Regions from separate parts of the Rheinheimera sp. NSM genome, predicted to be linked through region 1. Evidence: predicted binding sites of a transcription regulator. Region 1 holds the regulator's gene; the other holds the start of a gene.
The links. Region 1 encodes sigma-54, which starts transcription at its own class of promoters, with help from an activator protein. Its sites were predicted from a motif close to TGGCANGNTNCNTGCTT; they were not measured.
Positions count from the first base shown of each region.

Region 1 (12,123 bases):
ATAACCTGAGCCGACAACATGGCCACGGCTTCCGGGATCACCGGATTGACTTTGCCGGGCATAATGGACGAGCCGGGTTGTAATGCCGGCAGTGCAATTTCGCCAAGGCCGGCCAGCGGGCCGGAATTCATCCAGCGTAAATCGTTGCTGATTTTCAGCAGACACACCGCCAGGGTTTTCAATGCACCTGAAGTGGCAATCGCGCTGTCTTGCGAACCGATAGCGCTGAAAAAATTGTCCGCCGGACGAAATGCCAGCCCGGTATCGTCACTCAGTTGGCGGCAAAAGGCTGCGGCAAAGCGTGGGTCGGCATTAATACCGCTGCCAACAGCAGTACCGCCCTGTGCCAGTGCCTGTATTTGCTGCAGTTGCTGTTGTACGCCGTGTTCAGCCTGTGCCAGTTGTGCCTGCCAGCCGCCCAACACCTGGCTGAAGTTTACCGGCATGGCATCCATTAAATGGGTGCGGCCGGTTTTTACAATATGGCCAATTTGCTGGCTTTTGCTTATCAACACCGCTTGCAAGTGCTGCAGTGCCGGGATCAGTTGCCGGGTAATAGCCTGCACCGCGCTGACATGAATAGCGCAGGGAATCGTATCATTGCTGCTTTGGCCGAGGTTAACATGATCATTCGGGCTAACCGCCAGGCCCGTTAGCTGCTCGGCCAGGGTGGCCAGTACTTCGTTTACATTCATATTACTGCTGGTAGCAGAGCCGGTTTGAAACACGTCTACCGGGTACTGCTGCATGTCGGTGTCAGCCAGTTGTGCTTTAGCGGCTTTAACTATTGCGCCGGCAATCTTGCTGTCGAGCAAGCCTAACTGCTGGTTTACCGTGGCGGCGGCCTGTTTTATCTGCAATAAGGCGCGGATAAAGCCAACTGGTAAGGTCAGGCCGCTAAGCTGAAAATTTTGCACCGCGCGTTGGGTTTGTGCCTGGTACAGCGCGCTGGCCGGCACCTGCAGTTCACCCATGCTGTCGCGCTCAGTTCTGGTTTTCATATCCACTCCTTTAAAATTGCTGCATCACCTTGCTATTAGTTGTACTTGCTTTAGTGCGGTGTTGCCAGTTTAGTGTTGCGATAAACCGGCTAGGCTGCAAGGTGAAACTCTGTACAGATGCGCCGTGGCGCGGCGTGATAAATAGACTTTTATGCCAAATCCCGGTATAAATACCGGCTGAATAACTGACAAGCTGATTTTTTGCACCCGTCCATGTTGCAAAGGCAATGCGTCTTCTATGCTTAGTTAACTGCCTTTGGATATCAACAACTTAATCTGTAAGCCAAGCGGTGCAGAATGGGCTGGCAGTTAAGAATAATTTTAATAAGGATGCGCGACAGCTATGACACTTTTGTGGATTTTACTTCTGCCGCTGCTGGGGGCTTTGGTGCCGGTGCTCACTGCTAAGTGGAGCCGCAGTGCTTGCGCCCTTGCTACTGCTATACCCCCGGCGTTCGCGCTGATGTTGCTGCTGTACCACGCCGAAACCATATTAGCCGGCGAAAGCCTGCGCTTCTTTTGGCAATGGGTACCGCTACTGGGGTTAGATATAGTAGTGCGTCTTGATGGCCTGGCGTTTTTATTCAGTCTGCTGATTTTAGGCATTGGCCTGTTAATTATTTTGTACGCCCGCTATTACCTGTCTGAGCGCGACTCGATGCCGCGTTTTTACGCTTATCTGATGCTGTTTATGACAGCGATGCTGGGCATAGTGCTGTCCGGCAATTTGCTGCAACTGTGGTTATTCTGGGAATTAACCAGTATCAGCTCGTTTTTACTGATCAGCTTCTGGTGGCATAAAGCCGAAGCACGCCGCGGTGCACGTATGGCGTTAACAGTAACCGGAGCCGGCGGTTTAGCCTTATTAGCCGCGTTTTTACTGATTGGTGAAGTGGTAGGCAGTTATGATTTGGAAGTGGTGCTGGCCAGCACCGATATTATTCAGCAGCACAGTTGGTATCCGCTGTTGCTGGTGCTGTTTTTACTGGGCTGCTTTACCAAATCGGCGCAATTTCCGTTTCACTTCTGGTTACCTAACGCCATGGCAGCGCCTACGCCGGTAAGTGCTTACTTACACTCGGCTACTATGGTAAAGGCCGGTATTTTTTTGCTGGCGCGGTTTTATCCGGCCTTATCCGGCACGGAGTTATGGTTTATCCTGGTGAGTTTGACCGGGCTGGCAACGTTGTTAATCGGCGCCTATCTGGCGTTGTTTAAGCATGACTTAAAAGGCTTGTTAGCCTACTCAACCATCAGCCATCTGGGCTTAATTACTCTGCTGTTCGGCATGGGCAGTGACCTTGCCGCGGTAGCGGGGGTATTTCATATTATTAACCATGCCACGTTTAAAGCGTCACTGTTTATGGCTGCCGGCATAATTGACCATGAATCCGGTTCGCGCGATATGCGCAAGCTGAATGGCTTATGGCAATTTATGCCGATAACCGCGACACTGGCCATGGTGGCAGCAGCGGCGATGGCCGGGGTACCTTTGCTGAACGGCTTTCTATCCAAAGAGATGTTTTTCGCCGAAACCCTGCATCAGCATTTGCTGGGGTCCTTGTCCTGGGTTATTCCTGTGTTGGCAACAGTGGCAGCGGTGTTCTCGGTTGCCTATTCGATGCGTTTTATCCACGACGTGTTTTTCAATGGTCAGCCTAAAGGCCTGACGAAAACACCGCACGAGCCGCCACGTTATATGCGGGTTCCGGTAGAAGTACTGGTCGCTTTGTGTATTTTAGTCGGTATTTTCCCGGGCTATATCGTCGGCAATTTGTTGCATGCGGCATCTGCAGCGGTGTTAGCCGGTGAGGTGCCACAGTACAGTTTATCTATCTGGCATGGTATTAATTTACCCTTGATGATGAGTGTATTGGCATTGGCCGGTGGCATGTTGATTTACGTTAACCGCAAACATTTGTTTGATTTTCAGAACTCCTTACCTGATTTTGATGCTTTAAACAGTTTTGAGAACAGTATTAAAAAGTTTGCTGCCAGCTGCAACCGGCTGTATGACTGGTTGGATAACGGTTCTTTGCAGCGCTATATGACCTTTTTGTTATTCGCCTTTATTGTGTTAGCCGGTATGCCGTTGCTGAGTTTAGATACGCTGTGGGGTGGACGGCAAGAGCTGGCAGTAGATGCGGTTAACGCCGCCGGTGCGGTAATGCTGCTGCTGGCAGCCTTTGCAACAGTTATTTGGCACCGCAAACGCGTGATCGCCTTATTGATGATTTCTGTGGTTGGTTTAATGGTGTCCATCGCCTTTACCCGTTTTTCGGCACCGGACCTGGCGTTAACTCAGCTATCGGTTGAGGTAGTGACTATTATTTTGCTGATGCTGGCACTGTTCTTTTTACCGCACAAAACGCCGAAGCAGTCAGAAGCATCCAGGGTGGTGCGGGATATCAGTATTGCCAGTATGGTGGGGGTGATAGTCGGCAGCTTAAGCTATGCCCTGATGACGCGGCCGTTCAGCACAATTTCCGATTTCTTTATCGCTAACGCCAAAACCGGTGGTGGCGGTACTAATGTGGTTAACGTTATTCTGGTCGATTTCCGTGGCTTTGATACCTTGGGTGAAATTACGGTACTGGGTATCGCCTCGCTGGGTATTTTCAAACTGCTGACGCGGATCCCGCTGTTTAAACCCAGCAGTGACGGCGATGGCCGGCCCTGGGCCATTGAGCGCCATTCGCTGTTATTGTCTACCGTGTCGCAAAGTTTGTTACCGCTGGCAATTATGGTGTCGGTATATATTTTCTTCCGCGGCCATAACTTGCCTGGTGGCGGTTTTATTGCCGGTTTGGTCACCGCAGTTGCCATTATTCTGCAATACATTGCTCAGGGTGTCGATTGGGTAAAAGCGCGGATGAATGTGGAATATCAACGTGTGGTCGCGGTGGGACTGTTAATTGCTTTGGCTACCGGTGTAGCCAGCTGGTTGTTTAACCGGCCGTTTTTGACCTCCTGGTTCGATTACTTTGATATTCCGCTACTGGGTAAGATTGAATTGGCCAGTGCGATAGCGTTTGATTTGGGCGTGTATGTCACAGTAGTAGGTTCTACGCTGCTGATTCTGGCCAGTTTAGGCAAGATGACCACCAGCCACAGGCCTGTGCATAAGGATACGATCTGATGGAAACCTTATTTGCCGGTTGTATCGGCTTTTTAACCGCCTGTGGTGTGTTTTTAATGCTGCGTGGCCGCACTTTCCCGGTAGTATTGGGCCTGACAATGCTGTCGTATGCCGTCAATTTGTTTATTTTTTCTTCCGGCCGGCTGACGTTGCGTGGTGCTGCCGTTTTGGGCACTGCTGAGCAATACGCCGACCCCCTACCTCAGGCGTTGGTGTTAACCGCCATAGTGATAGGTTTTGCGATGACAGCCTTCCTGGTAATTCTTGCTATCCGCGCCAGGGCCGATTTAGGTAATGATCATGTGGACGGTAAATTACCGGAAGCAGCCAATATGAAGAAGGAAAGTCGTTAATGTGGCATTTGATTACGGCGCCGGTATTGTTACCGATGCTGACAGCATTACTGATTATGCTACCGCCAATCCATTACTCTCCTATGCGCCGGCGCTGGCTCAGCATGGTTTCTGCGGCAATCCAGTTGGCATTGGCGGTAATGTTATTACTGCAGGTTCAGCAACAGGGCTTGCTGCACTACGCGGTCGGTAACTGGCAGGCGCCGTTTGGTATTATTCTTGTCGCCGATACATTATCGGTTGTGCTGGTGTGTTTAACGTCATTTCTGGCATTAGGCGCTATTTGTTACGGTAGTGCCGGTGAAGATGAAAAGGGCTCTTTTTTCCACCCGTTGTTTCAGTTTCAGATCATGGGAATTAACGGCGCCTTTTTAACCGGCGACTTATTTAACCTGTTTGTATTCTTTGAAGTGCTGCTGATTGCTTCTTACGCTTTGTTGATCCATGCCGGTGGCAAAAACAAAACCAAAGCTGCGGTGCATTATGTGGTGTTGAACCTGACCGGCTCGGCTATTTTTCTGATTTCGCTGGCGGTGTTATATGGCACTTTGGGCACTTTGAATATTGCCGATATGGCGCTCAAGGTTACCGCCTTGCCGGCTGAAGATATGATGCTGGTAAAAGCCGGTGGTTTGATGCTGATGATAGTGTTTGCACTGAAAGCAGCCGTATTGCCATTGCAGTTTTGGCTGCCGGCTACCTATTCTTCTGCCTCTGCACCGGTTGCCGCGCTATTTGCTGTGATGACGAAAATTGGTGTTTACGCTTTGCTGCGGGTTTACAGCACAATATTTGGTCCCGGCGCCGGTGAACTAGGCGGTATTGCTGCTGACTGGTTGCTGCCGGCCGGTTTGGCCACTATTGCCCTGGGTGCTGTCGGTGTGATGGCCAGCCAGGATTTTCGCAAGTTGGTGGCCAACCTTGTGCTGGTGTCGGTTGGTACCCTGGTCAGTTTGGTGGCGCTGCAAACAGAGTTGTCCGCTGCCGCCGCCCTGTACTATACCGTGCACTCCACTTTGGTTACTGCGGCACTGTTTTTACTGGCCGATCTTATCGCTAATCAGCGCGGCAAGGCGGCAGACCGGTTGGTGTCGGGTCGGCGGGTGATCCAGCCGGTGCTGTTGGGTTTTATGTTTGTATTGGCCGCATTAACGGTCGCCGGCTTACCGCCGTTTTCCGGTTTTATAGGTAAGCTGATGCTGCTGCAAGCGGCAACAGAACCAGGCAACCGGCTGTTACTGTGGAGCTTTGTGCTGGTAAGCAGCTTGCTGGTGATTATTGGTTTATCCCGCGCCGGCAGCACCTTATTCTGGCGTATCAGTGGCAGTGATGCTGCCGGAGAAAAAGCGGCGCCGCTGCAGGTGTTTGCAGTTTGCTGGCTGCTGCTGGCCAGCCCGTTGCTGGTGCTCTTTGCCGGGCCTTTGACCGAACTGTCACACCAGGCGGCGGCGCAGTTATATGATACAAGCGCGACTATTGAGATTATTCTGGGTCAGTCGGTTTCTCAGGGAGAAACGCCATGAGGTTTAAGCCTAAATACCGTTGGTTGCCAACACCTTATCGCAGTATGTTGCTACTTATTGTTTGGTTATTGCTAAACCAGAGTGTTGAAGCGGTGCATGTATTTTTCGGCATTATCCTCGCACTGTTGATCCCGATGCTGACATTGCGTTTTCGTGATCCGCAGCCACTGATTGAACGACCGCTATTAGCATTACGTTACATACTGCTTGTATTTGCTGACATTATTACCGCCAACGCCCAGGTGGCAGTGTTAATTCTCGGGCCGAAACGGCGGTTGAATCCGGCATTTGTGCGGGTGCCACTGGATCTGCAACACGAGTTACCCATCACTATTCTGGCCAGTACGGTGTCAATGACGCCGGGTACTGTTAGTGCAGAGATTTATCCAAGTGCCGAATTACTGGTGCCGGGTGAGCCGTTGCCGCAGCGATGGTTGCTGATTCATGTGCTGAACCTGGGCGATGAGGCGGAACTGATTGCCTCGATTAAACAGCGCTATGAGGCACCACTGAAGGAGATTTTCCAATGCTAGATAACGTTATTATGCTGGTGTTCGCGATGATCAGTATTGCCTTATTGCTAAACCTGTGGCGTTTACTGCGAGGCCCCAGCCTGCCGGATCGCATACTGGCGCTGGATACTATGTACATTAACAGCATAGCGCTGATTATCCTGTATGGTTTGCTGATGGGCTCTCCACTGTATTTCGAAGCTGCCTTGCTGATAGCAATGCTTGGCTTTGTCAGTACAGTGGCGGTGTGCAAGTTTCTGTTACGCGGCGATATCATTGAATAGGAGTAGCTGATGCAACATTGGATGGAGTGGGCGGTAGCGTTTTTTCTGTTGTTAGGCGGTAGCTTTGTGCTGATTGGTTCTATTGGTCTGAGCAGAATGCCGGACTTCTTTATGCGGTTACATGGCCCGACCAAGGCCACTACCTTAGGCATGGGCGGTATTTTATTGGGTTCTATTTTCTTTTTCAGTGTTTCCGGTGATGTCAGTGTGCACGAATTGTTGATCACCATTTTTCTGCTAATCACTGCACCTATCAGTGCGCACATGTTGATTAAAACAGCGTTGCATCACAAGCTGAAAGCGATACAGAAAACCACAGGTTTAGTGAATATTCATCCAGCACAACAAAAACAACACGACCGGCAACCGAAACCCTAGCGTTAGCTTTCGTCAAAGCCGTTTTTGATCAGATCTACCACGGCGCTGAGTGCCCGCTCAGCGTCTTCCCCTTCAGCACACACCTGCAGCGTTTTGCCTTTGCTGCTGGCCAGCATCAATAAGGCTAATACGCTGCTGGCATCGGCCGTTTTATCTTCCTGTATCAGCTCAATCCGTGCTGTAAACTGCTGGCACAGCTGGGCCAGTTTAGTGGCTGCTCTGGCGTGCAAGCCCAACGGATTAACAATGGTGACAGTTTCACTGAATTTGGGCATGCTCAGGCCTTATTATGATGCCTGACTAATTCGCGGTGACGCAGTTGTACGTCATCGCGTGAACTGCGATAGCTTTCGGCCAGGCTTTCAACCATGTAGACAGAACGGTGCTGGCCGCCGGTGCAGCCGATGGCAATGGTCAGATAGCTGCGGTTATTACGCTCCAGGTGCGGTAGCCAGGTGCTGATAAAACTGTTGATTTGCCAAATATACTTCGCTACTACCGGCTGTGCTGCCAGGTAATCTTTTACCGGTTGATCCAGCCCGGTCAGCGGCTTCAAATCCGGTTCCCAGTGCGGGTTGGGCAAAAAGCGTGCATCAAATACAAAGTCGGCGTCTTTGGGAATGCCGTATTTAAAGCCAAAAGATTCAAACAGAATAACCAGCCGACCGGTTTTTTGCCCGAGAATACGCTCGCGCAATTGTTCGGCTAACTGGTGCACGTTCAAATCAGTGGTGTCGATATACAAATCGGCACGGCTGGAGATCGGATCCAGCAATTGTTGTTCACGCGATATGGCTTCGTCCAGCGACATGGCCTGATGCGATAACGGATGCAGCCGGCGCGTTTCACTAAAGCGTTTAATCAGGCTGGCGTGGTCGGCATCCAGATACAGGATGGTTAAATCCAGTTTACGTGGCAGGTAAGATAAAATGTCTGCCAGTTCATCGGGGTCCTGTGGCAGGTTGCGCACGTCAATACTGACGGCAACACGCTCATATTGGCCCATTACTGTGGTAGCAAGGGTAGGAAGCAGGTTTACCGGGATATTGTCGACACAGTAGTAGCCAAGGTCTTCCATCACACGCAGTGCAACAGACTTGCCTGAGCCGGAGCGACCACTTACTACCAGCAGCTTCATTTTACCGGTTCCATAGCGCTGTACTCCACTAACAGCTGGTACAACTGCTGGTTAGTTTCAGCATGGCGGATTTTTTTCGTCAGCTCTTTTTGGCTGAGTAGCCGTGCTATGCCGGCCAGAGTGCTCAGATGTGCCTGGCACTGATCTTCCGGGATTAAAATGGCGCAGAAGATATCTACCGGTTGGTTGTCGATGGCGTCAAACGGAATGGCTTCTTTACTGACGACAAACACCAACATTGGCTGTGTTACACACTTTAGCTTGCCGTGTGGTATAGCAATACCACCTCCTATGCCGGTTGAGCCGAGCTTTTCACGTGTCATCAGCGCTTCAAGGATACTGTACTCTGTCATATCCGGCAGTTGCTGGTGAGCCAGCTCAGCGATATATTCCAGAATGCGCTTTTTGCTGTTAAAAAGAACTGCACTTTTAGTGCAGTTCTCGGCAAGCATAGAGGTTAAATTCATCATCATCTAATCAGTGTCGGGCTATTTTCTCTTTATGCTTAATGACCTGGCGATCTAACTTGTCTATCAGCTGGTCAATTGCAGCATACATGTTCTCATTCTCAGATACGGCAAACACTTCGCCACCGTTCAGGTGCAGCTTGGCTTCGGCGATCTGCTTCAATTTTTCCACGTTTAGGATCACATGTACATTGTTTATATGATCAAAATGCCGTTCCAGTTTAGCGAACTTGTTGTCTACGTATTCTTTTAAGGCTGAAGTGATTTCAACATGACGACCGGTTAGATTGATTTGCATAGACATATTCCTTCTTTAGGCTTATTTACAGCAAGGTCTTGCGTTGATTTGACGGCGGAATAAACAACGACTCGCGATACTTGGCAATGGTGCGCCGCGCAACGTTAATACCTTGTTCCAGCAGAATGTCAGCCATCTTGCTGTCACTCAGCGGTTTGGCCGGGTTCTCCGCCGCCACTAATTTCTTAATAAAAGCCCGGATAGCAGTGGAAGAACACTCACCGCCGCTCTCCGTACTAACATGACTGGAAAAGAAGAACTTAAGTTCAAATATACCTCGTGGTGTATGCATATACTTGTGCGTGGTAACACGGGAAATGGTGGACTCGTGCATGCCTACCATCTCCGCTACATCGTTCAGCACCATGGGTTTCATGGCTTCCTCACCGTGTTCAAAAAAAGCCTGTTGCTGCTGCACTATACAGTTCGCCACCTTTAACAAGGTTTCATTACGGCTTTCCAGGCTTTTCAAAAACCATTTCGCTTCCTGCAAATGTGAGCGGATAAACTGGCTGTCGGCACTGTTTTTTGCGGTGCGTGACATAGCGGCATATTGCTGGTTTATCCGTACCTTTGGCATGGCATCGGGGTTAAGTTCTACCTGCCAGCGGCCCTTTACTTTCTGCACGCTGACATCCGGAATAACATACTGCTGCTCTTCACGGATAACGTCGGCACCTGGTCTTGGGTTAAGGCTGTGGATCAGCCGCATCACTTCTTTTAACTCATCCTCTTTGAGTCTAGTCACTCGCATCAAAGAACGAAAGTCGCGATTAGCTAAAAATTCTGTATGCTCGCTGATCATGTTGCGGGCTTCGGCTAAAAACGGTGTGTCGGGATCAAACTGACGTAGTTGCACCAACAGGCATTCCTGTACCGAACGGGCGCCAACCCCGACTGGGTCAAATAATTGAATGCGTTTAATCACGGCTTCTACTTCGTCAGCTTCAATGTCGTCGACGCCGAGTGATTCGAGAATGTCTTCACAACTGATGGTTAACAGGCCGTTTTCGTCGATGGCTTCAATGATGATTTCAGCGATGGCGCGGTCAGTGTCAGAGAAGGGGGTAAGTTGCATTTGCCAACGTAAGTAATCCTGCAGGTTTTCGCTGGTCTCACCCTGATAAACATGGTCTTCATCGCCGCTGTTGTTGCCGGCACTTACCGGGGCGGCGCTGACTAAATCATCCCAGTTATTATCCAGCGGTAGATCTTCCTGAATATTCTGTTCGGTCATCGACTCGCTGCTGTCCGGCTCTGCCGGTTCGTAGCTATCGTCAGGGTTATGGTCGACGTCAGTACCGTTGTCAGCTTGTTGTTGTGGTTCTTTGGGGGCGGTGTCAAAGCTATCGTGCTCGTCTTCTGCTTCCAATAACGGATTAGCATCAAGAGCTTCCTGAATTTCCTGCTGCAACTCAATCGTCGACAGTTGTAACAGGCGGATAGCCTGTTGTAACTGCGGCGTCATGGTTAGTTGCTGTCCTAAGCGAAGTTGCAAAGAGGGCTTCATCTACTTCTACCGTTCTCCTGAATGACACGCTGGTATTATTTTTTGCTAACTATAGCCTGAATTGCTCACCCAGGTATACATCACGTACCTTTTGATTCGACAGTACTTCCTGTGGCGGGCCTGACGCAATTAACTCACCATGGCTGACAATATAAGCAGTTTCACACACATCCAGTGTTTCACGCACATTATGGTCGGTAATTAACACGCCGATACCACGTTGACACAGATGTTGAATAATTTTCTTGATATCAAGTACAGAAATTGGATCGACGCCGGCAAAAGGTTCGTCCAGCAGAATAAATGCAGGGTTGGCAGCCAGAGCTCTGGCTATTTCTACGCGGCGGCGCTCGCCACCGGACAAGCTCATGCCCAGGCTGTTCTTAATATGACCGATATGGAATTCTTCCAGCAAATCGTCTGCTACTTCTTCGCGTTTGGCCGGTGTTAAGTCTTTGCGGGTTTGCAAAATGGCCAGCAGGTTGTCATGTACGGTAAGTTTGCGGAAAATAGAGCTTTCCTGCGGCAGATAGCCAATGCCTTGCCTGGCTCTGGCATGGATCGGATCAAAGGTAATATCTTTGTCATTCAGGCTGATAGTGCCTTTGTCAGAGGGCACCAAGCCAACAATCATATAAAAAGTAGTGGTTTTACCGGCTCCGTTAGGGCCAAGTAAGCCGACAATTTGCCCGGCATTCACCTCCAGGCTGACATCTTTAACAACCTGCCGGCCTTTGTAACTCTTGGCCAGATGGGACGCAACTAACTTCATGGATTATTTTTTTCCTCTGGCGTAAAGATGGTGGTAACGCGTTTGGATTCATTGCTTTCGGCACTAAGCTCCTGCTTCTCTACGTTATACCTTATTGTCGAGGCCTTTACTACGCTACCACTTTGCGCCAGTTCGGCATCGCCGGTTAACGTCAGCATCCGGCTGGCGGGTTCGTAGCGTATTTCGTTGGCTTTGGCGGTCACCGGCTGGCCATCAGCCATGAGCTGCGAATAGCTAACCGGGCTGCCGGTAGCGATATAAACCTCTTTGCCCTTACCGGCGCTGGCATTAATTTCCAGTTGATCGGCTTTCATTTGTAACGAGCCCTGAGTAACCACCACGTTGTTGCGATAGGTCAGCACGTTTTCTTTTAACGACGCCAGGTTATCAGCATCTATCTGAATTTGCTGGCTGTAGTCGGGCTGCTGTGCCACTACCACGCTGCTGCTTAGCAGCAACAGAACAGAAATTATTTTATTGGTCATTTTGGTATACCGTTTGCTGGTGTTGTAACAGCTGTAAGCTGCCATTGGTCAAATCAGCCCGCAGGCCACTGCCGTTAATATAGAAACCTTTGCCCTGAATAAATACCGGCGCATCGTTTTGCAAGGTATTGTCCGGAAATAACATTTCCAATGTTTCTGTGTCTATGCGTTCGATCAGTTCGTCCGGCATCAGGCTTACAATACTGACCTGTTGCTCCAGAATTATTCTGTCCTGGTTAAACCAAATGGCCTGACGGCTACTG
Region 1 covers NZ_JBQTCI010000001.1:416,145-428,267, forward strand. The annotation lists gene ACTZWV_RS01815 (class II fumarate hydratase) at 1-1,001, opposite strand, end outside; gene ACTZWV_RS01820 (monovalent cation/H+ antiporter subunit A) at 1,345-4,140, shown strand; gene ACTZWV_RS01825 (Na+/H+ antiporter subunit C) at 4,140-4,493, shown strand; gene ACTZWV_RS01830 (monovalent cation/H+ antiporter subunit D) at 4,493-6,016, shown strand; gene ACTZWV_RS01835 (Na+/H+ antiporter subunit E) at 6,013-6,549, shown strand; gene ACTZWV_RS01840 (K+/H+ antiporter subunit F) at 6,543-6,812, shown strand; gene ACTZWV_RS01845 (Na+/H+ antiporter subunit G) at 6,822-7,190, shown strand; gene ACTZWV_RS01850 (HPr family phosphocarrier protein) at 7,193-7,465, opposite strand; gene rapZ (RNase adapter RapZ) at 7,468-8,328, opposite strand; gene ptsN (PTS IIA-like nitrogen regulatory protein PtsN) at 8,325-8,798, opposite strand; gene hpf (ribosome hibernation promoting factor) at 8,806-9,093, opposite strand; gene ACTZWV_RS01870 (RNA polymerase factor sigma-54) at 9,119-10,603, opposite strand; gene lptB (LPS export ABC transporter ATP-binding protein) at 10,653-11,375, opposite strand; gene lptA (lipopolysaccharide transport periplasmic protein LptA) at 11,372-11,860, opposite strand; gene lptC (LPS export ABC transporter periplasmic protein LptC) at 11,850-12,123, opposite strand, start outside.

Region 2 (12,123 bases), on a different contig from region 1:
GAATTGGTATCGACATGCGCACTGCCGATAAAGCCTTTCATCAGCTTATTGGCGACATAGTAATCTTCTGTCAGCAACTGGCCGGATAAATACATCGCCACGGCGCCCGGGCCATGCTCAGCTATGGTTTGCTGTAAGCCCTGTGCCACAGCGTTAATCGCCGTTGGCCAGTCGCAGTCAGCACCGTTAAGCTGTGGCTGCAATAAGCGGCCCTCAGCAGACAACGTTTGCCCAAGCGCACTGCCTTTGACACAAAGCCGGCCGAAATTCGCCGGATGGCTGCTATCACCCCGAACAGTCGGAGTCTGCTCCGGGCCCTCAGTTGCCGCGCTGGCGCGGATACCACAGCCGACGCCGCAATAGGGGCAGGTCGTTAGAATGTCACTCATGCGTTTGGGCCATCTCCGAAAAAGGCGAAAAAAAACGCCCGCTACGTTAGCCGGACAACCGGATAACATAGCGAGCGCCATTGCTCGTGAAACTTTTGCTTTGTTCTTACATCTTAGTGCACCTAACGATTTGCAAGCACGATGCCAATCCGTAACTTTATTTATTATCAATACGTTACTAAAAAATCACCGTTGCAGCGCCCGCCCGTTGCGCCTTAGCACAGTGCAAGCTGCACCAAATAAGGGCATTTCAACCACTTTATTTATGCCGCCAGAATGAGTTATGCCGGTGCCAGCCCAGCCATGGCGCTAAATGCAGTGCGCTGGAACAGCTCTTGCTACATAGACGTTACAACAACCCAATGGCAGACAGCAGTACAGTGGATAAAACGCCGTTATCAGTGATGCTGGTAGATGATGAAACCGACCGCGCCCTGCTGGTAGAGCAGGCATTGGCACAGCATGGCTATCAGGTAGTATGCCGGCTAACCAGCACCGCTGCGCTGCGCTATCACGTCGAGCGGGTGCAGCCGGATATTATTATTATTGACATGGACTCGCCCGATCGCGATACGCTGGAGCATATGACGGTAATAAGCCAGCATAACCCAAGGCCTATAGTGTTTTTTGCCGGGCCGAATGACAATCCCGACAGCGCCGACAGCATTAAACTGGCGATCCAGGCCGGCGTCAGCGCTTACATTGTTGATGGCTTAACGGCAAAACGGGTAAAGCCGATTATTGATGTCGCTGTGGCACGTTTTAATGAGTTTCAGCAGTTGCGCCAGCAGCTGCATAGCAGCCAGAACCAATTAGCAGAGCAGCAATTCATCGATAAAGCCAAGCGTTTGCTGATGAAAAAGCAGCAGATGGACGAAGCCAAAGCCTTTAGCACTCTGCGTAAGCTGGCGATGGACCGGCAACAAAAAATGGCCGACGTCGCCAAAGATGTGATCGCTATTCTGGAGGCACTATGACCAGGCTTTATCAGACAGGACAACAAACACTTACGCTGGGCTTTGTGCCGCTGCTGGACGCCGCACCGTTAATAGTGGCGCAAGAGCTGGGGCTGTTTGCCGCCCAAGGGCTGAAGGTGTCGCTGCAACGCGAAGCGTCCTGGGCCAGTATCCGCGATAAAGTCGCCTTTGGCGTGCTGGATGGCGCCCAGATGATAGCCCCACTGCCGCTGGCCTCCAGCTTAGGCTTGGGCGCCGCAGCGGTGCCGATGACCACAGCACTGGTGCTAAGCAGTGGTGGCAACGCCATCACGCTGTCCAGCCGCCTGTTGCAACAGCTGGATCTGGACCCGGCCAAGCTGCCCTGCCCGCTGGCCAGTGGTAAAGCGCTGCAGCATTATCTGTTGCAACAATCACAGCAGAAACGCTCGCAACCACCGCTGCGCCTGGCTACCGTATCGCCTTATTCCTGTCATCATTACCAGCTGCATTACTGGTTAAGCACCGCCGGCATCAGCGCCCGCCAGGTAGAGGTGATAGGCGTGGCCCCGGCGGCGATGACGGCACAACTGGCCAGCGGCGCGATTGACGGCTTTTGTGTCGGCGAGCCGTGGAGCAGCCTGGCGCAATTAAGCGGCCACGGCAGCATTGTTACCAGCTGTGATCAGCTGTGGCACAACTGGCAGGAAAAAGTATTTGCCGTCAGCCAGCAGTTTGCCGACAGCAAACCGCAGTGTTATCTGGCCTTGCTTACTGCACTATTACAAGCCAGCCACTGGTTAAGCGACATCCAAAGCAATAGCGATAAAACTGCGCAGCTATGGCACTGGTTGGCGCAACCGCAGTATTTAGCGTTGGCAGACAGTGGCCTGAACAGCACAAACCTATTTAATCTGGCGGTAGCGCAAGCCTTTTTTGGCCCGGCGCTTAATATGCCGTGGCGCTCGCAGGGTGCTTTTATATTGCAGCAAATGCGCAACCTGCAGCAGTGGCAGGGGCCGCTTAATCAGCCATTGCTGCAACAGGTATACCGGCCGGATTTATATCGCCAGGTCGCCGCCAGCCTGGGCTTTAACGCTCCGGCAGAGGACTGGCGGCTGGAAGGCAGTGCCGGCATAAACGGCGAAGGCAGCCGCTTTATTGATGGTTTGCTGTTTGGTATGCAGCAATAGTTTTTTATATAGCGGCAGCAAGAGCCATGCTGGTGCAATTTGCACCGTTATTGTGCCTGAACACAGCTGACGCAGGTTACCAAAAAATATTAAGCAACTGAAAGTAAACACTTTTTAAAACTGGCACACTAGCTGCTTAGTTTTAGTTACAGGTTGCAAAGAGGCAACCAAAAGACAAAACCAGCTAACAAGCTAATGGCAAAGGCGCCATCTGGCTGTATCCACAACAGGGTGCAGCCAGATGGCGTTTTTTTTCGCCCTGCTTTTTAAATAATAAAAGGACAGCATAGATGACACAGCCGAATCGTAACAAAAGCACCCGCCTGCTGTTGGCCCTCGGCTTAAGCCTTAGCCTGCCGGCATGGGCCGCACCGGAAAAGCCGGATTTAAAGCTTGGCTTTATTAAGCTGACCGATATGGCACCGCTGGCGGTAGCGCTGGAGCGCGGTTACTTTGAAGACGAAGGCCTGTATGTGCAGTTAGAAGCCCAGGCCAACTGGAAAGTGCTGCTGGACCGCGTCATTGACGGCCAGCTCGACGGCGCCCATATGCTGGCCGGTCAGGCCTTGGCGGCCAGCATCGGCATAGGCACCCAAGCAGCAATGCAAACCGCCTTGGTGCTGGATTTAAACGGCAATGCCTGCACCGTTAGCAACGCCGTATGGCAGCAGATAGTACCGCAGGTGGCGCGTAATAGTGCAGGTAAACCGGATTATCCGGTTGGTGCTGATGCACTGCAGGCGGCGCTGGCGGCAAAAACCAAACAAGGTAAAAAGCTGCAATTTGGCATGGTATTTCCGGTATCGAGCCATAACTATGAGCTGCGTTACTGGCTGGCTGCCGGTGGCGTGCATCCGGGCTTTTACGCGCCAGAGCACGGCGATAACAGCGGCCAGCTAAAAGCCGATGTACTGTTATCGGTAACGCCGCCACCGCAAATGCCGGCGACGATGGAAGCCGGTACCATTGATGGTTACTGCGTTGGCGAGCCATGGAACCAGCAGGCGGTACTGCGTGATTTGGGCGTGCCCTTAGTCACAAATTACGATATTCACACTAACCTGGCAGAGAAAATCTTCGGCGTTAGCCAAAGCTGGGCTGAGCGTTACCCAGAAACCCACTTTCATCTGGTTAAAGCCTTGATCCGCGCCGGCCATTGGCTGGATGCCGATAACAACGCCAACCGCGCCGCGGCGGCCAAACTGATTTCGCAGCCGTTTTATGTTGGTGCCGATGAAAACGTTATTGCCAACAGCATGACCGGGGTGTTTGCCTATGAGCGCGACGATATCCGTGAAACGCCGGACTTTAATGTGTTTTTCCGCTACCACGCTACCTACCCCTACTACTCAGATGCTGTCTGGTATTTAAGCCAGATGCGGCGCTGGGGCCAAATCAGCGAGGCCAAGCCCGACAGCTGGTATCAGGATATTGCTAAACAAGTGTTTCAGCCGGCGCTGTACCAACGCGCTGCCAAAGCGCTGATTGCTGAAGGTAAGCTTACTGAGGCTGATTTTCCGGACTTTAGCGTGGAAAGCGGCTACCGGTCACCGGAAGCCACCCGCTTTATCGACGGCAAACAGTTTGATGCCACAGCGCCAAACGCCTATCTGCAGCAATTTGCCATTGGCCAGAAAGACTAACAGGAGCATAACGATGAGCGCTATTCCAACGCAATGGTCAAGGGTTAAAAGCGTGTTACCGGGCCAGCAACAACTGGCACAGTGGCTGAAACAAAGCCTGTTATCGGCCGCCGGTATTGCCGTGTTTGTCTTGCTGTGGCAACTGCTGGCCAGTCAGATCACTACCTCGCTGGGCAGTTTTCCCGGGCCGCTGCAGGTAGCACAGCAATGGTCCGGCCTGGTGGCTGAGCATAAAGCGGAGAAAGTGCGTGAGGCAGCTTTTTTTCAGCGCCAGCTTGAGCGTAACAGCGCCACCCTGGCCGCCAACCCGGATGCTGTGGTTAGCGTGCGGCCCTATAACGGCCGGCCGACCTTTTTCAGCCAGATTTTTACCAGCCTTTACACCGTACTCACCGGCTTTGTATTGGCATCAATACTGGCAATACCGGCCGGTATTGTTATCGGGCTAAGCCCCAGGCTGTACAGCGCCTTTAACCCGCTTATTCAGCTGTTTAAGCCGGTATCGCCACTGGCCTGGTTGCCGCTGGTGACCATTTTGGTCAGCGCCTTGTATCAAAGCGAGCAACCGCTGTTTGCGCGCTCGTTTTTGGTGTCGGTATTTACCGTTACGCTGTGTTCCTTGTGGCCCACCCTGCTTAACACCATTGTTGGCGTGAGTAATATCTCGCCCGATTTACAAAACGTCAGCCGCGTACTGCAACTGAACTGGTTAACTCATGTGCGGCGCATTGTGCTGCCCTCGGCGGTGCCGATGATCTTTACCGGCCTGCGCTTATCGCTCGGCATTGCCTGGATGGTGCTGATCGCCGCCGAGATGCTGGCGCAAAACCCGGGCCTGGGCAAGTTTGTCTGGGATGAATTTCAAAACGGCTCGTCCGACTCGCTCAGCCGCATCTGTGTGGCTGTGCTGGTGATTGGCTTAATCGGCTATGCGCTGGATCGGCTGATGCTGCAACTGCAGCAGCGGGTGAACTGGGATAAAAGTGCCACTCTTAGATAAAACATCAGTGCGCCAGGAGATAATGTATGCAAAAACCACATTTAGAACTCAGCCAGCTGGGGATCAGCTTCCCGACGCCAAAAGGGCCCTTTGTTGCCCTGCAAAACGTTAATCTGGAGATTGGCAAAGGCGAATTTATCAGCCTGATTGGCCACTCCGGCTGCGGTAAATCAACGGTACTGAATCTGGTCGCCGGTTTGCTGCAGGCAAGCAGTGGCGGCGTAATTTTAAACCAAAAAGAAGTCAATGCCCCGGGGCCGGAGCGCGCTGTGGTGTTTCAAAACCACTCGCTGCTGCCCTGGCTTAGCGTGTACCAGAATGTTGAGCTGGCGGTAAAACAAGTGTTTCGCGGCCAGAAAAACAAAAGAGAAATGCGCGACTGGATAGAGCATAACCTGGCGCTGGTGCAAATGAGCCATGCCCGTGATAAGCGCCCGGCGGAGATTTCCGGTGGTATGAAGCAACGGGTCGGTATTGCCCGTGCCTTAGCCATGCAGCCGCAGGTACTGCTGATGGATGAGCCGTTCGGTGCCTTAGATGCGCTGACCCGTGCCCATTTGCAGGACTCACTGATGGACATTCAGGCACAGCTGAATAACACCGTGATTATGATCACCCACGATGTCGATGAAGCCGTGCTGTTATCGGACCGCATCGTGATGATGACCAACGGCCCGGCGGCCACCATCGGCGAAGTTCTGCAAATTGAGCTGCCGCGGCCGCGCAACCGCATTGCGCTGGCCGATTGCGCCACCTACAACCATTACCGCCACCAAGTGCTGAGCTTTTTGTATGAAAAGCAGCGCAAAGTGGAAGTATTAGCTAAAGCTGAGCCGGTAAAAGCTGCGGTTAATACATCAGAGGCGCTGACGGCAAAGGAGAAACGGGCATGACAGAAGCAGAGCTGATTATTATCGGTAATGGCATGGCCTGTCAGCGCTTGCTGACAGAGTTAGTGCAACAGCCGAACCGGCCATCAAGCATAGTGGTATTTGGCGCTGAAGCTAAGCCGGCCTACAACCGTGTGCTGCTGTCCGGTCTGCTAAGTAATGAGCTGCCCGACAGCGCCGCCGAACTGGTAAGCCCGGATTGGTACGCTGAGCACAATATCGAGTTGATTTGCGACGATGCGGTGGTGCTGATTGATCGCGAGCGCAAGTTAGTAGTAAGCCGCCACGGCCGCTACCGCCGCTACCGGCAACTGGTGCTGGCCTGTGGTGCCCTGCCGCTGACACCAGGCTATGCCAACGAGAAGGCCAACAAGAATGCTAACGAGAATGCCAGGGATAGCGACCAGATTTTGCGCCCCGGTATTTGCCATTTTCGTAACTGGCAGGATTTAGCCACGCTGCGCCTGGCTGGCCAGCAATTACAACATGCGGTGGTGGTAGGCGGTGGTTTTCTTGGTCTGGAAGCCGCCGAAGGCCTGCGTAAACTCGGCATGCAGGTCAGCCTGTTGCAGCGCGGTGCTTATCTGCTAAACCGACAGCTTGATGCCAGCGCCGCCGGTTTACTGCAACAACAACTGACGCAGCGTGGCTTAAATATTATCACCAACAGCGAAATCAGTAGCCTTAACTATCGCCGCGGCCAATTGCAGTCTGTGGCGCTAACCAGCGGTCAGCAGCTTAAAGCCGATTTAGTGGTGCTGGCACTGGGCATTCGCCCGAATATCAGCCTGGCACAGCAATCTGGCCTTAGCGTTAAACGCGGCATCCTCGTTAACCGCAACTTACAAAGCTCAGACAGCGCCATTTATGCGTTAGGCGAATGTATTGAGCTTAACGGCGAAACCTTTGGTTTAGTAGCGCCAATTAACGATCAGGCGACACAGCTGGCGCAAACATTGTGCGGAAAACCTGCGCCCTATTGCAGCGAACAGGCAGCAACTCAGCTGAAAATAAGCGGTATTGCGCTTAGCTCCTGTGGCGATATTGCCACGCTTTGTGCCAATGCCGACAGCTTTGATGGCTGCACAGATTATCTCGATAGCGAACTTAATGAATACCGCCGGCTGTGGTGGCGCGGGCCTTACTTAGTCGGTGCCGTGCTGTATGGCGATACCGGCCTGAGCCAACAACTCAGCCAGCTGATTAATCAGCAGCAGCCCTATCATGGCTGTCGCAGCGCGCTGTTGCTTGGCCAAATCGAACCCGGCCCGGTCAGCAGTGCCGCGACAGAGCCCGCCGCTGTCAACGAACCACAACAAGATGCCGCTTAGGAGCACGACGATGACAACAAGCATCACAAAACAACTGCTGGTGATCGGCAATGGCATGGTTGGCCAGCATTTTATTGAGCAATTTCTGACCCGAGCTGATGCAGCGCAGTGGCAACTCACAGTATTTGCCTTTGAGGACAGGCCCGCCTACGACAGAGTGCATTTATCCGATTACTTCAGCGATGGCAATGCCGGCAAACTGCAACTGGCCCCTGACAGCTTTTATAGCGATAACAACCTGGCCTTAAAGCTGAACGAGCCGGTGCTGGCGATTGACCGCGACGCCAAAACGGTAACCACCGCTAAGGCGCGTTACTTTTACGACAAGCTGGTACTGGCTACCGGCTCTTACCCTTTTGTACCGCCAATTGCCGGTAACGATAACGCCCACTGCCTGGTGTACCGCACCATTGCCGATCTGGAAGCGATCAGTGCCAGCAGCAAAGGCGCCCGGGTTGGCGTGGTAATAGGCGGCGGCCTGCTGGGGCTGGAAGCGGCCAATGCGCTGAAACTGCAGGGCTTAGAAGCCCATGTAGTGGAATTTGCGCCGCAATTAATGCCGGTGCAACTGGATAAAGATGGTGGCGAGCTGCTACGCCGTAAAATTGAGCAGTTAGGCGTTAGTGTGCATACCGACAAAGCCACCAGCAGCATTACGCCAGGCACAGAGCAGCGCTTACAGCTTAACTTTGCTGATGGCAGCGTGCTGCAAACCGATTTAATTGTGTTCTCCGCCGGGATCCGGCCGCAGGACCAACCCGGCAAAGACGCCGGTTTAGAGCTGGGCGCACGCGGCGGCATCGTTATCAACAACCAGTGCCAAACCAGCGACAGCGATATCTATGCCATTGGCGAATGCGCACTATGGCAGGGCCAGTTGTTTGGCCTGGTGGCGCCGGGTTATCAGATGGCGCGCACTGCCGCAGCGGTGCTAAGCGGCGATAACAGCCACAGCTTTACCGGCGCCGATATGTCAACCAAGCTGAAGCTGCTCGGTGTTGATGTCGGTTCCATTGGCGATGCACATGGCCGCACACCAGGCAGTATCAGCCTGCGTTATCGCAATGACTTGCTGGGCGAGTACCGCAAATTAGTGCTGAGTGCGGACGGCAAACAACTGCTGGGCGCAGTGCTGGTGGGTGATAACAGCTATTACGACAGCTTATTGCAATATGCGCTGAACGGCATTGCTTTGCCTGCCGATCCACAAAGCCTGATCCTGCCACAAAGCAGCGGCAAGGTACTTTTGGGCCCGGCGGCACTGCCCGCTACGGCCACGCTGTGCTCTTGTCATAATGTTAGCAAAGACGCCATTTGTGCTGCGCTCGATAGCGGCGTGCAGGACTTAGCTGGCATTAAAAGCTGCACTAAAGCCGCCACCGGCTGTGGTGGCTGCGCTGCACTACTAAAAAGCGTGGTCGAGCACGAACTCACAGCCCGCGGCGTGGCGGTAAGCACCGATCTGTGCGAGCACTTCAGTTATAGCCGCCAGCAGCTGTACCATCTGGTACGGGTCGATGGCGTTAAAACCTTTAATGAGCTGATACAGCGCCATGGCCGTGGTCATGGCTGCGAAATCTGTAAACCGGCGGTGGCCTCGATTCTGGCCAGTTGCTGGAACGAGCCGGTACTGGCCAAACCGCATGTCGCCCTGCAAGACACTAACGACACCTTTTTAGCCAATATGCAGAAAAACGGCACCTACTCGGTAGTACCGCGCATTCCGGGCGGCGAAATAACCCCGGCAATGTTGATCAGCATTGGCAAGGTGGCGGAGCAATATCAGCTGTATACCAAGATCACCGGCGGCCAGCGCATTGATTTGTTTGGTGCTACGCTGGATCAGTTGCCGCTGATCTGGCAACAGCTGATCGATGCCGGCTTTGAAACCGGCCATGCCTATGGCAAGTCGCTGCGCACGGTAAAATCCTGTGTTGGCAGTACCTGGTGTCGTTATGGCGTGCAGGACAGTGTCAGCATGGCCATTTTGCTGGAGAACCGCTACAAGGGCGTGCGCGCGCCGCACAAAATTAAAATGGCCGTCTCCGGCTGCACCCGCGAATGCGCCGAAGCCCAAAGCAAAGACGTCGGCGTAATTGCCACTGAAAATGGCTGGAACCTGTATGTCTGCGGCAATGGCGGCATGAAACCGCGCCACGCTGACTTATTTGCTACCGACTTAAATGACGAGCAGTTGCTGAGCTATATCGACCGGCTGTTGATGTTTTATATCAAAACCGCTGACCGCCTGCAGCGCACCGCCACCTGGATGAATAACCTCGAAGGCGGCCTGGACTATCTGCGCGATGTGATTATTCACGACAGCCTGGGCCTGGGCGCCGAGCTCGAAGCGCAGATGCAGCTGTTAATAGGCAATTACCAGTGCGAATGGCAAACCGTACTGAATGACCCGGCGCAGCGCGCCCGCTTTAACAGCTATGTTAATGCCGCAGCCCCTGCACGCAGCGAGTTTGGTTTTACGCCTGAGCGCGGCCAGTTGATCCCCACCCGCCAGCTCAAAATCGACAGTAAGGAGACCAGCCTATGAGCCAGCTTGCCTATGCCTTAGACAGTCAGCCCGGCGTACAACAGCAGCCGGTTTTATTGTGTCAGCAGCAAGATTTAGTGCCGTTCTCCGGCGTAGCGGCACGTTTTGCAGAGCATGCCATAGCGCTGTTTTACCTGCCCGGCCAGGACGTCGAGTTGTATGGCGTTAGCCATATCGACCCTGCGACAGGCGCACCGGTTATCGCCCATGGCCTGATTGGTGAAAGCGGCGGTGAGTTTTATATCGCCGCGCCACTGCACAAGCAGCAATACCGGCTCAGCGATGGCCAGTGCTTAAGCGACAGCGAGCTGAAATTGCAGGTTTTTGCTGTGCAGCTACAGCACGGCCAGGTCTGGCTGCTACCCCCAACGGAGTAGTCAGGCGCCCCTTAATGGCAATAACAAAAGCAGATAAAAGCTTTTAAGCTTAACGACACAACACCGAGCAAGGCGCTCTAAAGCAGTATTGCAAAGCCATACTGCCATGAGGCCTTTGCCGTGGCACTAACGCCACCGGGTAAGTCTGGAAACGGCCTTACCTCCCCACTTGGAAAGGTGAATTATGTTAACTGACGCCTATGCGCGCCGCTTTAGTTATTTGCGGCTGTCTGTCACTGAAAGTTGCAATTTTCGTTGCAGCTATTGCCTGCCTGACGGTAATGACTGCGACTCCCGTAGCGGCGAGCTTAACCTGACTGAAATTCGCCGCTTAGTCACCGCCTTTGCCAAACTGGGCACCCGTAAGGTACGGATTACCGGCGGCGAGCCATCGCTACGTAAAGACCTGACTGAAATTATCGCTACCTGCAAAGCCGTGCCCGGCATTGAAAAAGTGGCACTAACCACTAACGGCTATCGTTTAAAGCGCGATGCGCTGGCCTGGCAAGCAGCCGGGTTGGATGCAGTGAATGTCAGTGTCGATAGCTTAGATGCTGATACCTTTCATCTGGTGACCGGTCAGGACAAGCTTGCCGATATCTTAGATGGCATAGCGCACGCTAAAGCCATTGGTATTAAGCAAGTGAAAATTAATACCGTGCTGTTAAAGCAGCACAATGCGCTGGCGCTGCCCGATTTTCTTAACTTTATTCAGCAGCAGGATATCGCGCTGCGCTTTATCGAGCTGATGCGCACCGGTGACAATGCCGGCTTTTACCAGCGCCAGCATTTAAGTGGCGCCGGTATTCAGCAACAGTTGCTGGCACAGGGCTGGCAGCTAAACGCCAAAGCAAAAACCGACGGTCCGGCGCTGGAGTATTCGCATCCGGCTTATCAGGGCCAACTGGGCCTGATTATGCCCTACAGCAAAGATTTTTGTGCCGATTGCAACCGGCTAAGGGTATCCAGCACAGGCGCGTTGTATTTATGCCTGTTTACCGACAGCCACCAGGACTTACGTAGCCTGCTGCAAAACGATGACAGCGCGCCCTTGATGCGTTTTCTACAACAAGCGGTGCAAGGCAAAGCCTTCAGCCATCAGCTGGCGCAGGATTACAGCGGCAGCACCCGTCATTTAGCCCAGATTGGTGGATAGCAGGTGGTTAACATGAGCAGCAATAAACCCTTTAGCGCACTGATTTTAGCTGGCGGTCAATCCAGCCGTATGGGTCAGGATAAAGCGTTGCTGCAACTTAATGGCCAAAGTCTACTTGAGCATATGCAGCAACTGGCGCTGGATAGCGGTGCCGTAGAGGTGCTGATTAGCCGCAACCAACCGGGCTTTATTGCCGATGCTGAGTCAGCGCAGCAGCAAGGACCTTTAGCCGGTATTTTAGCGGCATTACAACACTGCAGCAGCACACAGTTACTGGTACTGCCTATTGATACACCACTGTTAAGCGCCGCCAGCCTGCAACAGCTGGTGCTGCAAGCCAATGGTGCCGCTGCTTATTTTGCCAATAGCCCACTGCCCTGTGTGCTACCGGTTAGCCCGGCGCTAAGCGAGCTTATCAGCAACCAATTGCGCAGCGGTCAGCGCCCGGTAAAAGCGCTGCTAAGCAGCCTTAATGCCATAGCCCTGCCAGCGCCAACAACAGAACTACTCAATACCAATACACCAGCAGACTGGCAGCAATGTCTGGCAGTAGTTAACACCGGGAGCCTGTATGCCTAAGCCTGATTTACGCCGGTTTTATCCGCTCAATATCGCCGTACTCACGGTATCGGACAGCCGCAGCAGCGCTAACGACAGCAAG
Region 2 covers NZ_JBQTCI010000003.1:96,016-108,138, forward strand. The annotation lists gene ACTZWV_RS09735 (nitrate reductase) at 1-389, opposite strand, end outside; gene ACTZWV_RS09740 (ANTAR domain-containing response regulator) at 725-1,366, shown strand; gene ACTZWV_RS09745 (CmpA/NrtA family ABC transporter substrate-binding protein) at 1,363-2,517, shown strand; gene ACTZWV_RS09750 (CmpA/NrtA family ABC transporter substrate-binding protein) at 2,808-4,160, shown strand; gene ACTZWV_RS09755 (ABC transporter permease) at 4,174-5,160, shown strand; gene ACTZWV_RS09760 (ABC transporter ATP-binding protein) at 5,187-6,053, shown strand; gene ACTZWV_RS09765 (NAD(P)/FAD-dependent oxidoreductase) at 6,050-7,381, shown strand; gene nirB (nitrite reductase large subunit NirB) at 7,392-9,929, shown strand; gene nirD (nitrite reductase small subunit NirD) at 9,926-10,306, shown strand; molybdenum cofactor riboswitch at 10,356-10,502, shown strand; gene moaA (GTP 3',8-cyclase MoaA) at 10,491-11,462, shown strand; gene mobA (molybdenum cofactor guanylyltransferase) at 11,475-12,041, shown strand; gene ACTZWV_RS09790 (molybdenum cofactor synthesis domain-containing protein) at 12,034-12,123, shown strand, end outside.
Region 2: ACTZWV_RS09750 (CmpA/NrtA family ABC transporter substrate-binding protein) is a predicted target of sigma-54. The motif match lies at 2,639-2,655, and genes of this name have one in related genera.